Linked DNA regions of Leucothrix mucor DSM 2157. The protein of the gene in region 2 interacts with the protein of the main gene of each other region in a pairwise test. Links are inferred from orthologs where the notes say so. Each region holds a gene or a part of one and is shown on either strand. Other genes may lie near its edges.

Region 1 (2,740 bases), 2.3 Mb from region 2 along the record:
TCAAGGCCAGAAGCATTGGCATTTGCCGAAATGGTGACTGCACTACCATCTTCCGTGTAGTACATGGCATTGCGCACAATGTTATCCAGTGCACTGCGTAAGTTCTCATAGTCCGCCTGAATGGTTGGCAACGCGCCAAGGTTTACAACTACTTGCTTGTCGGTATTTTGATACTCATAACGTGCATCTTGTGCCACGTCATCAATCAGCTCATCCAACTCTAGCGGCTCAAAGTTTAATTCCGGTGTATTGTTCAAACGTGTCAGGCGCAGAATGATTTCAATGAGGCCATCGAGTCGTTGAGTTTCCTGATCAATCCGTTGCAGCTCAGTACTGCTGCCGGTTTTCTGCTCGGCCAAGGTGCTGGCGACCTGAATACGCGCCAGTGGAGAGCGTAATTCATGTGACACATCGCGCAATAACTGGTGCTGGCTTTTCAGGGTGTCATCCAAACGGGAAGCCATGCGGTTAAAGTCACGACCGAGTTCACCGATCGCATCTTTTCTCTCAGCTACTGATGGGTCTACTCGGGCTGATAAATCTTTCAGGCCAAAGGACTGCGTGGTGCGGCGTAAACTGCGAATGGGTGAGGTAATAAACAAACTAATCAAGGAGCTACCAATCAGCATGGCCAAGACAAACGCGGCAATCGGCGCATATAAGCGCTTCCAAGGCGCTTGTGGCATCAGGCTGTGATCTTTATGGACGCTGCGAATCAGTACGTAATAAATTTTACTATCGTCAGTGACGACTTCACGGGTGAATTGCGAACCAATGCGCCTGGGGCGTTTTCGTTCTTCGCCGGTTTTTTCTTTTCTTTCGCCACGACTCCAGCGCTCGTCACCCAATACTAGCGGACGGGGTTGGCTGTTTAAATAACGGCGCAAGTTTGGCATCGTAAATAGCACGGTGCGGTTTTCATCAATCAGTGCGACAGACGTACCATGGTCGCCCAGCTTTTTAGCATAGTCGGCGATTGTACCCTGCTGATACTCCTTCATCACGCGGTCGGCGAGAATCTGCGGCGCTTGGCGTGGTGAAATAATCAGCTCTTCTTTTTCCAGCCATTGCACCAGAAAGTAAGCGCTCAGCATGATGAGCAGATTGGTGATTATCAGCAGTCCGGCAATTTTTAAAAATAAACGGGTCATGTGGCGTCGCGCTTCACGTTAAGGAGGTAGCCGGAGCCACGAATGGTTTGAATGCTCAGCTTCTCTGATGGGCTAAGCTTGCGACGCAAATTACTGATATGCACATCAATGCTGCGATCGTAAGCACCCAGCTTACGGCCCAGCACAGTTTCAGAAATAGTCTGTTTAGTGATCAATTCATCCGGTGCTTGCATCAGCAATTGCAGAATGTCGAACTCGGTTTGAGTCAGTACCAGCACTTCACCTAGCAGCGTCGCTTGGCGGTTGTGCTGATTAAGATTCAAATCACCGATTTCCATTTGATCGCTTTGGGCGCTGCTTTTCTTTTCTGTACCGGCGGCGCGACGCAGAATAGCTTTAATGCGAGCAAGCAACTCACGTGGATTGCAAGGCTTTGGCATATAGTCATCCGCACCCAACTCCAGACCCAAAATCCGGTCAATATCATCGCCACGGGCAGTGAGCATAATCACCGGCGTCTCGATGCCATTTTGGCGAACCGCTTTCAGGACTTCCAGCCCATCCATGCGTGGCATCATGATGTCTAGGATGATCATGTCTTTAGGGGTTTTGGTTGCTTCCAGAGCGTCTGCTCCGTTGTGTACCAAGGTAATTTTAAAGCCTTCGCCTTGAAGATACTCGGTGAGCAGTTCTGCCAGCACCGTATCGTCATCGGCCAGTAAGATATGAGCTTGTGTCATGGGGTCATATTCCGTCATTGTGGCGCAATTCAAAGCGATGCGCGTTTGATAAAATAGTAGCGCAGAGTGAAGTCGTGATGGGGAGTTTTTACGAATCTTTACAGGCGGCTAAGCACAGGGGAGAAACAAAAATGCCAATGATCAGAACAATCATTGGCACAGATCTTACGTGTTGTACAAAGGCTAAACCTTAGTACATTTGCTGACCACCGTTGATATCCAACGTCGCGCCAGTGATAAAGCCGGCTTCGTCTTCGATCAGGAACATTACACCACGTGCAATATCATCCGGATCACCTAAACGACCAACTGGAATCGTGCGAACGATCTTATCTAATACTTCCTGAGGTACTTTACGCACCATGTCAGTCAGTACGTAACCTGGGGCAATCGCATTAACAGTAATGTTCTTACCAGCACCTTCCAGTGCCAAGGCTTTAGTAAATCCGTGGATACCGGATTTTGCAGCGGCATAGTTAACCTGACCATATTGACCAGCACGGCCATTAACCGATCCAACGTTAACGATACGGCCGAAACCGCGATCACGCATGCCGTCGATTACTGAACGACACATGTTGAAGCAAGATGACAGGTTTGTCTGGATAACTTCATTCCAGCGATCAAATGTCATTTTGTGCATGGTGCCATCGCGTGTAATACCAGCATTGTTTACTAGTACGTCAACAGCGCCACATTCGGCTTCGATCTTCTCGATGCCTGCTTTACAGGCTTCAAAATCAGCAACGTCAAACTTATAAACCGGAATACCATTCGCTTCTGAAAATGCATTCGCTGCCTCATCATTTCCGGCATAGGTGGCGACTACATCATATCCTGACTTTTTCAATCTCAAACAAATAGCTTCTCCGATCCCGCGTGTGCCAC
Region 2 (8,692 bases):
TTACCATTAGTCAGCTTCAGTGGCTCTACTTTAATATCCGGCTCAATACCCGTCGCCTGAATCGAGCGACCTGCAGGCGTGAAGTAACGCGCAGTAGTCAACTTAACCGCTGAGCTTTGATCCAATGGCAATACCGTTTGCACAGAGCCTTTACCGAAGGTCTTCACACCGACGACCAAAGCACGCTTATGATCTTGCAACGCCCCTGCGACGATCTCAGAAGCCGACGCAGAACCTTGGTTCACTAACACAACCAATGGCGCGCCATCTAATATATCACCGGCTTCAGCGTCGTAGCGCATTACTGCGTCTTCAACACGGCCTTCGGTGTAAACAATCTTGCCAGACTCAAGGAACAGATCACTCACCCCAACAGCGCCGTTTAACACGCCACCTGGGTTGTTTCGTAAATCCAGAACCAAACCTTTCAGCTCGCCACCATTCTCTTCAACCAGTTTGGCAATACCTTCGGCAACACCCTTAGTGGTTTTAGACTGGAAGCTTGAAATTCGTAAGTAACCAAAGCCATCTTCCAGCATGCGCTGCTTGACGCTTTTTACTTTAATAATGTCGCGCACAACTTTAATCGTGAACGGCTTATCTTTGCCTTCGCGAACAATCATTAGATTGATCGGCTCGCCAGGCTTACCGCGCATGATTTTAACCGCATCGCTTAAGGTCAAACCTTTAACCGGCTTATCATCAAGGCGAATAATCAAGTCACCCGCTTGGATGCCTGCTTTTTCTGCTGGCGTATCATCGATTGGTGAGATGACTTTCACAAAGCCATTTTCCATTCCCACTTCGATACCTAAGCCACCAAACTCACCGGAGGTTCCAACCTGCAATTCAGTGAATGCATCTTCATCAAGGTAGGCGGAATGAGGATCAAGTCCGGTTAACATACCGCTGATTGCATCACTCATCAGCTTCTTGTCATCGACTTCTTCGACGTAGTCACGCTTAATCCGCATGAATACTTCAGTAAATTTTCTTAACTGCTCAAGAGGAACTGCTGTGGAGTTATCTTTGAACGCGAATACGTTCAAACTAGCTGTACTTACCCCGCCAACTACTGCGCCAATTAGCAGGCCTGTAGTTAGTTTTTTATTGATCTTGAATTGCATATATTCTCCAGTGGAAACATCCGCTAATGCATGATGGATGTTTGAATCTCGCTCGTTATTATTGTCAAGCTCGTTGCGACTCACCGAGTTTAAGCATTTAGCTGGAACTTTGCACTTCGTTTATTCAGAAAAGCACGGAAAAATTCCTAACAAAAATAACTTTGCGACACATAAGGTTTTATTTACACCATCTGGAAGGGTTTTTAGTCGTTGCCCCTTTGCGGATTTCAAAGTACAAAGCATTTTCGCTATGCTCTCCGGAATTCCCCACTGCGCCAATCACATCCCCGCCCTTAACAATATCGCCGGTTTTGCGATACACCGCACGATTATAAGCGTAGAGAGTACGGTAACTATTATCGTGCTGCAAAATAACCACATAGCCATAACCCCGAAGCGGGCCAGCGTATTCCACTTTCCCGCGTGCAACAGCGTGTACTCGCTGTCCGCCCGGTGCTTTAATCAACACCCCTTTCCAAGTTTGCTTGTCGTTTCGCTTACTACCGTACTTTTTATACAAAGTACCCTGCACCGGCCAAGGCAAGCGTCCCCGCAGGGAAGAAAAGGGTCGATTGGCAACAAATTTCAAATCAGCCACCGGTGGTGCAGGTTTGGGAGCTGGCTTTGCGGCAACCGTTTGCCTAGGCTGAGCTGCTGAGCTTGAAGCCTGACTCTTAGCCGCTGCGGCTGCCTTATTTGCAGCTATTCGCGCCTCTTCCTTACGAGCCTTAGCTTGCTGCTCTCTAACCAATTTTTCAAATACTGCTTGCAGTGCTGCTTCCTGCTTTTTCAGGTTTGCCAAGTCCTTACTTTTATCAACGACTTCTGATTTAGCACGCCCCAGTGCCACCTCATTTTTTCTCAGCTCAGCACTTAACTGCTTTTTATCCTGCGCTAAACTTGTCTGCAGCTGCTTCAAATCTTGACGATCCTTAGTAATCGAGGCTTCTAGCGCTTCGGCTTCTTTCAGTGTTTTTCGCACTCTTTCAATCCGCTTAACCCGACTGCGATTAAGGTATTCAAAGTATTTAGTGGTGCGGCTGATGTCTGAAGGGTCATCTTCTTTAAGTAACAGGCGTAAATGAGATTCTTCGCCCGAGCTGTACATCGCTAACAGCTGCTTAGCCAAAGCCTCTTTTTCATCTTTGATGCGTACTGACAAATCCTGTTTTTTCTTATTCGACTCGATCAGCTGCTGAGTAATGCGTGAAATGCTTTGCTCAGTTTCATACTCTTTGCGTGACAGACGATTGATTTCAGCTTGGTTCTTACTCAATTCTTTCTGTAACGAGGAGGAATAAGCTTTAGCTTTATTTAAACTGCTACTCGCCTTTGAAATTTCATTCTTGATTTTTTGTTGCTGGGTTTCTGCATAAGCAGACGACAAACTGAGTCCGCAGCACAGCGCGCTGAGGATAAATAGACGATAGATCAAAGCAGTTACCTGAAAAATAATTTTTCTAATCGCTTTAGCTTATAACTTTAGCTGTTTGATATTCAAGTGACTTTACATATAAACTACATTAAAGTATCAGCTTATACTAATTAACTAAACACCCTGACAATGAGCAGAGTAATCACACATGACTAGCGGAACTTTAAGCACCAGCAACGCCCCCGCCTTTAACAGCAAAGACCTACTTAGTCGCGAACAAGACATTGAACAAGCATCCCGCTCTCTGAAAGCCATTTCCCACCCACTACGCCTGAAAATTTTGTGCGTACTAGGTACCAATGAAGTCAATGTTCAAGACATCGTCGAGTCGGTTGGCACCTCGCAAAGCAATATTTCTCAACACTTAGCCATCCTGCGCGACAAAGGGGTACTCGGATCACGCAAGGAAGCGAATAAAGTCTTCTATCGCGTTGCTGATTCGCGCACCTTAAAATTGATTGAAATGATGCAAGAAGTGTTCTGCAAGCCTCGCTAGCCAGCTAAATTCCTCTTAAAATTACCACCTAATTATAAATCTCTGACAGTTTTGTACGATAAGCTTTGCGTGAGACTTTACCAAGCGCCGCGCAAACGGTATCTTAACGCCCTGTCAATTCATCACATGGTTATAAAATGCAAGAATATATCGAATTTGCCCGCGCAAACCCTTTATTGTTTCTGGGTTTTTTTGCGGTACTCGCGCTGATTATCTGGACAGAATACGGTCGTATGACACGTAAATATCAGGTGGTACCCGTCAATACCGCGGTTAAACTGATGAATGATGATAAAACATTGGTTCTGGATGTCCGTGAAGATCGCGAAATTCAGGATGGTATGATTAAAGGCGCTAAGCACATTCCACTGGGTAACTTAAGCACCCGACTGAATGAGCTGGAAAAATACAAAAACTCTCCAGTGCTAGTGTATTGCCGCACTGGAAACCGTTCAGGTGGCGCATGTCAAACACTGACTAAAGCCGGTTTCGCGAATGTTAATAATATGAGCGGCGGCATTGTTGCCTGGGAAACAGCCGGCTTACCATTGGCTAAACGATAAACTCAGGACTAAAGTTATGAGCGCAAAAGTCGTTATGTACAGCACCCGTTTCTGCCCTTATTGCATGCGAGCACGTCGCTTGCTGAGCAGTAAAGGCGTAGAATTTGAAGACATCGACGTGGGCGCCGATGCAGCACTGTGGAAAACAATGGCCTCGCTAAGCGGCCGTGACACAGTGCCACAAATTTTTATCAATGATCAGTCTGTCGGTGGCTTCGATGACATCGCACATTTAGACCGTCTTGGTAAGCTTGATCCACTATTAGAATCCAAACAATAACAGGGAATTATCATGGCAGAAGAACAAGCCGCCGCTACTACGACAGAAACAGCTGAACCACAGTTTGTTATTGAACGCATTTATTTGAAAGATGTGTCGTTTGAAGCGCCAAACAGCCCGGCTATTTTCACCAAAGAGTGGGAGCCAAACACTAACCTGCAGTTAAACACGCAGGTAACACCGCTGTCTGAAGGTCATTACGAAGTCGAGTTGATGCTCACCATTACCGTTAAGAGTAATGATGAAACAGCATTCTTGGTCGAAGTGACTCAAGCGGGTGTATTCAAAATCACTGGCTACCCTGCTGATCAGCTGAACCATTTATTGGCCAGCTACTGCCCAGGCAACCTGTTCCCATATGCGCGTGAAGCGATTGCTAGCCTGATCTCTAAAGGTAGCTTCCCTGAGATGCACCTGTCACCGATTAACTTCGATGCCTTGTATGCTCAGCGTATGGCAGAAGAAGCAACCGCTAAAGAAAACGGCGGTGTAGCTCAGGCCTAATGTCATTACGACCTGACAGCTTTTCAGTGTACGGAGCGGGCTCCTGGGGAACCGCTCTGGCACTGCAATTAGCCAGAAATGGCCTTGAGGTTTATCTCTGGGGTCATCGGGCGGAACGTCTCGCTCACTACGAACAACAGCGGGAAAATACCGACTATCTTCCCAATATCCCCTTCCCCGATACACTTCATTGTCACAGCGACCTCAACACTTTAGCTCAACACAGCTTATATCAACTGATTGTGGTACCAAGCCATGGCTTTCGGCAACTGCTGGAGCAGCTCGCGCCACTGTTAACGGCTGAGCATAAAGTACTGTGGGCAACTAAAGGTTTAGAGCTTACCAGTGGCAAGCTATTGCATGAACTGGTGGAAGAAATACTACCGCAAGTCACCCAATACGGACTAGTTTCGGGGCCAACCTTTGCCGCCGAAGTAGCTCGCAGCCTACCAACGGCTATGACTGTTGCCGCCAGTAGTGACCAACTAGGCAAGCAAGTCACAGCTGCTTTTCAGTCTGAAAATTACCGTGTGTATACCAGTCGCGATATTGTCGGGGTAGAGCTCGGCGGTGCCGTTAAAAATGTACTGGCAATTGCCGCAGGTATTGCGGATGGCTTAGGCTTTGGTGCCAATGCCCGCACTGCGATCATTACGCGTGGACTAGCTGAAATACTTCGCTTAGGCCAAGCGCTAGGCGCAAATGCTGAAACCCTGATGGGCCTCTCAGGCATGGGGGATTTAATCCTAACCTGTACAGATAACCAATCACGCAATCGCCAATTAGGGCTTGCTTTAGGCGCTGGAAAAACATTGGATGAGGCAATCAAGTCCATTGGCCAAGCGGTAGAAGGTGCCAAAACATCCCAAAGCATTCACCTGTTAGCGCAGCGCGCCAATGTTGAAATGCCGATCTGCGATGCTGTGCATCAAGTTTTGTATAAAGGGCTCTCACCACAAGAAGCCGTACGTAGTTTAATCAGCCGTAAACCAAAGCCTGAGTTCTAGTCATCCCGCAATCCGCTTCACGCAATCCCCGATTTGTGATACAAGATACCTGACCTTATTTCGAAGCCTTCGGGCTTAATGATGGAAAACGATTCACCAAGGAGACTTTGTCATGCTAGACAATCTGAATATGAGTGACGCAGTAAGACTGACATCCGGAGCGCTAATTTTACTGTCAGCAATCCTGACAATGATCAGTTCCGGCTTTATCTGGTTGATGGTATTAGTGGGCGCATTAGTAATGCAGTCAGCCTTTACTGGATTCTGCCCAATTACTATGGTTTTCAAGAAGTTGAATCTATTTACTGACTAGTATAAAAAAAGCCGGTTGATCAATCACGATCAACCGGCTTGCTCACCTTCGGCTCTATCAGCCTACCCAGCGACGCGCATTGCGGAACATCCGCAGCCACGCTCCATCTTCATCCCAATCATCCGGATGCCATGAGTTCGTCACTGTGCGGAATACTCGCTCAGGATGCGGCATCATAATCGTCACACGACCATCTTCACTACATAGACCGGTAATGCCATCCACTGAGCCGTTCGGGTTCTCGGGATAGTGCTCAGTTGGCTGACCTGCTGCATCAACATAACGCAAGCTGACACGCTGATCAGAGATCAAACCTGATGGGGAAACGCCTGCATCAAAGACTGCACGCCCTTCACCATGCGCCACGGCAATCGGCATCTTAGAGCCAACCATATCCTTAAACAGAATGGATGGAGACTCCATCACCTCAACCATCGCTAAGCGTGCTTCAAACTGCTCAGAATAGTTGCGGTAGAATGATGGCCAATGCGATGCGCCCGGAATCATATGCTTCAATTGAGACAGCATCTGACAACCGTTACATACGCCTAATGCAAAAGTATCCTCACGTGCAAAGAACTCACTGAAGGTCGCACTGGCTTGCTCATTGAACAAAATAGTCTTTGCCCAACCGCCACCAGCACCTAGCACGTCACCGTAAGAGAAGCCGCCACAAGCTACTAAGCCTTTGAACTCACTCAGCGATACACGACCACTCAAAATATCCGTCATGTGTACATCGACACTGCGGAAACCGGCACGGTCAAACGCCGCTGCCATTTCAATCTGGCCGTTTACACCCTGCTCGCGCAGAATCGCCACCGATGGGCGCTCGCCACTCTTGATATAAGGCGCGGCAATATCTTCATCAAGGTCGTAGCTAAGCTCAGCAAACAAGCCTGTATTCGCAGGATCAGCGATTTGCTCCAGCTCTTGATCAGCGCATTCTGTATTATCACGCAGTGACTGCATCTGGTAGCTCACATCGCTCCAGAACGTCTGCAAGGTGGTACGGCTTTCGCGGTAGATCGAAGCCTTTGCCCAGCTAAACTCAACCGCATCGTCATCTGTTAAGCAACCAATAACATGCGTGTGTTTGCCAAGATCAGCTTCACGGAACGCAGCCAACACTTCTTCAGTATCTTCATGCTTAACCTGAATAACGGCACCCAGCTCTTCATTGAACAGCGCTTCGATTGGTGAAGTCGCCAGATCATCCAGTACAACATTGATACCGGTGCGGCCTGCGAATGCCATCTCGCATAAAGTGGCCAGCAAACCACCATCTGAACGGTCGTGATATGCCAATAACAAACCTTCTTCATTCAGTCGCTGAATCGTCTCAAAGAAACAAATCATTTGATGTGTGTCTTTAAAGTCAGGTGCGTGTTTTCCAACCTGAGAATAAACCTGCGCCAATGCAGAAGCTGCCAAACGGTTTTCGCGCTTACCCAGGTCAATTACGATCAGGTCAGTATCACCCTTATCGGTACGTAACTGTGGCGTTAGAGTATTGCGTACATCCTGAACCACACCAAAGCCCGTCACGATTAATGACAATGGTGAGGTCATTTCGCGAGACTCGTCGCCCTGTTGCCATACTGTCTTCATCGATAGCGAATCTTTACCCACTGGAATACAAATGCCCAGTTGCGGACAAATCTCTTCACCAACCGCTTTTACGGTATCGAACAATGCGGCATCTTCGCCGTCATGACCTGCAGCAGCCATCCAGTTAGCGGATAACACGATATCGGATAACTTGCCGATATTCGCGGCGGCCAAGTTAGTTAGTGCCTCACCGATCGCCATACGGCCCGATGCAGCAGGATTAACCAATGCCAGCGGTGTACGCTCACCGATTGCCATCGCTTCACCGGTGTAGCCTTTGTAATCTGTCACAGTGACCGCCACATCAGCAACCGGTACTTGCCAAGGACCCACCATCTGATCGCGGTTCACCATACCGGTGATGCTGCGATCGCCAATGGTAATCAGGAAGGATTTTGAAGCGACAGTTGGCAAGCGCAATACCCGCTCAATCGCTTCACTCAATACAATGCCATCCAGCTCAAGCTCTGGCTTGCTGAAGGTTTTATGATGCACATTGCGCAGCATTTTAGGCGGCTTACCCAACAGCACATTCATTGGCATATCGACAGGGTTATTGTCGAACTGCGCATCTTGTACTAACAAGTGGCGATCTTCAGTGGCAGTTCCAACCACGGCATATACCGCGCGCTCACGCTCACAAATCGCTTCAAACTCGGCTAAACGCTCTTCAGAAATCGCTAGCACATAGCGCTCTTGAGCCTCGTTACACCAAATTTCCATTGGTGCCATGCCAGATTCCGCATTGGGTACTGCGCGTAGCTCGAAACGTCCACCTCGCCCGGCATCATTGATGATTTCCGGAATCGCATTGGAAATACCACCAGCACCCACGTCGTGAATCGACAGGATTGGGCTGTCTTGGCCTAACGCCACACAGCGATCGATCACTTCCTGACAACGACGCTCCATCTCAGGATTGCCACGTTGTACCGAAGCAAAGTCCAGACTTTCAGCACTGGTACCGCTGGCCATGGATGAGGCTGCACCACCACCCAAACCAATCAACATTGCAGGCCCACCTAGCACCACAATCGGCGTGCCTTCTGGTAGATCTTTTTTCTTAATATTGTCAGGGCGAATATTACCCAAACCACCTGCCAGCATAATGGGCTTATGGTAGCCGCGAAGCTCCTGACCTTTCGGGCCCGGTACTTCGGCTTCAAAAGTACGGAAGTAGCCGCACAAATTCGGACGTCCGAATTCATTGTTAAATGCCGCCGCGCCAATTGGCCCATCCAGCATAATATTCAACGCAGAATCAATCCGCTCAGGGCGACCAAAGTCGCGCTCCCAAGGCATTTCATGGCCAGGAATGCGTAAGTTAGAGACTGAGAAACCACAGAGACCCGCTTT

What was found.
Region 1: the proteins of secB (region 2) and LEUMU_RS0112460 interact in binary tests that used the Escherichia coli proteins (3 or more experiments, as listed by UniProt). The link is inferred for Leucothrix mucor DSM 2157 from one-to-one orthologs.

Annotation. Positions count from the first base shown.
Region 1 is NZ_ATTE01000001.1:2,756,669-2,759,408, reverse strand. It holds LEUMU_RS0112460 (response regulator transcription factor), read right to left. Parts: upstream 1,853-2,740; coding sequence 1,148-1,852; downstream 1-1,147. Other genes in the region: phbB (acetoacetyl-CoA reductase), read right to left, coding at 2,043-2,740; LEUMU_RS28060 (HAMP domain-containing sensor histidine kinase), read right to left, coding at 1-1,151. UniProt on the Escherichia coli protein: Response regulator member of the two-component regulatory system CpxA/CpxR which responds to envelope stress response by activating expression of downstream genes including cpxP, degP, dsbA and ppiA.
Region 2 is NZ_ATTE01000001.1:490,097-498,788, reverse strand. What follows is about bases 2,672-5,659. They hold secB (protein-export chaperone SecB), read left to right. Parts: upstream 2,672-3,913; coding sequence 3,914-4,405; downstream 4,406-5,659. Other genes in these bases: LEUMU_RS0102135 (YgaP family membrane protein), read left to right, coding at 5,525-5,659; LEUMU_RS0102140 (NAD(P)H-dependent glycerol-3-phosphate dehydrogenase), read left to right, coding at 4,405-5,412; grxC (glutaredoxin 3), read left to right, coding at 3,638-3,901; LEUMU_RS0102155 (rhodanese-like domain-containing protein), read left to right, coding at 3,196-3,621; LEUMU_RS24250 (ArsR/SmtB family transcription factor), read left to right, coding at 2,711-3,058. Also shown: LEUMU_RS0102170 (S41 family peptidase), read right to left, coding at 1-1,127; LEUMU_RS0102165 (murein hydrolase activator EnvC family protein), read right to left, coding at 1,306-2,562; more of LEUMU_RS0102135, read left to right, coding at 5,660-5,725; purL (phosphoribosylformylglycinamidine synthase), read right to left, coding at 5,783-8,692. UniProt on the Escherichia coli protein: One of the proteins required for the normal export of some preproteins out of the cell cytoplasm. It is a molecular chaperone that binds to a subset of precursor proteins, maintaining them in a translocation-competent state.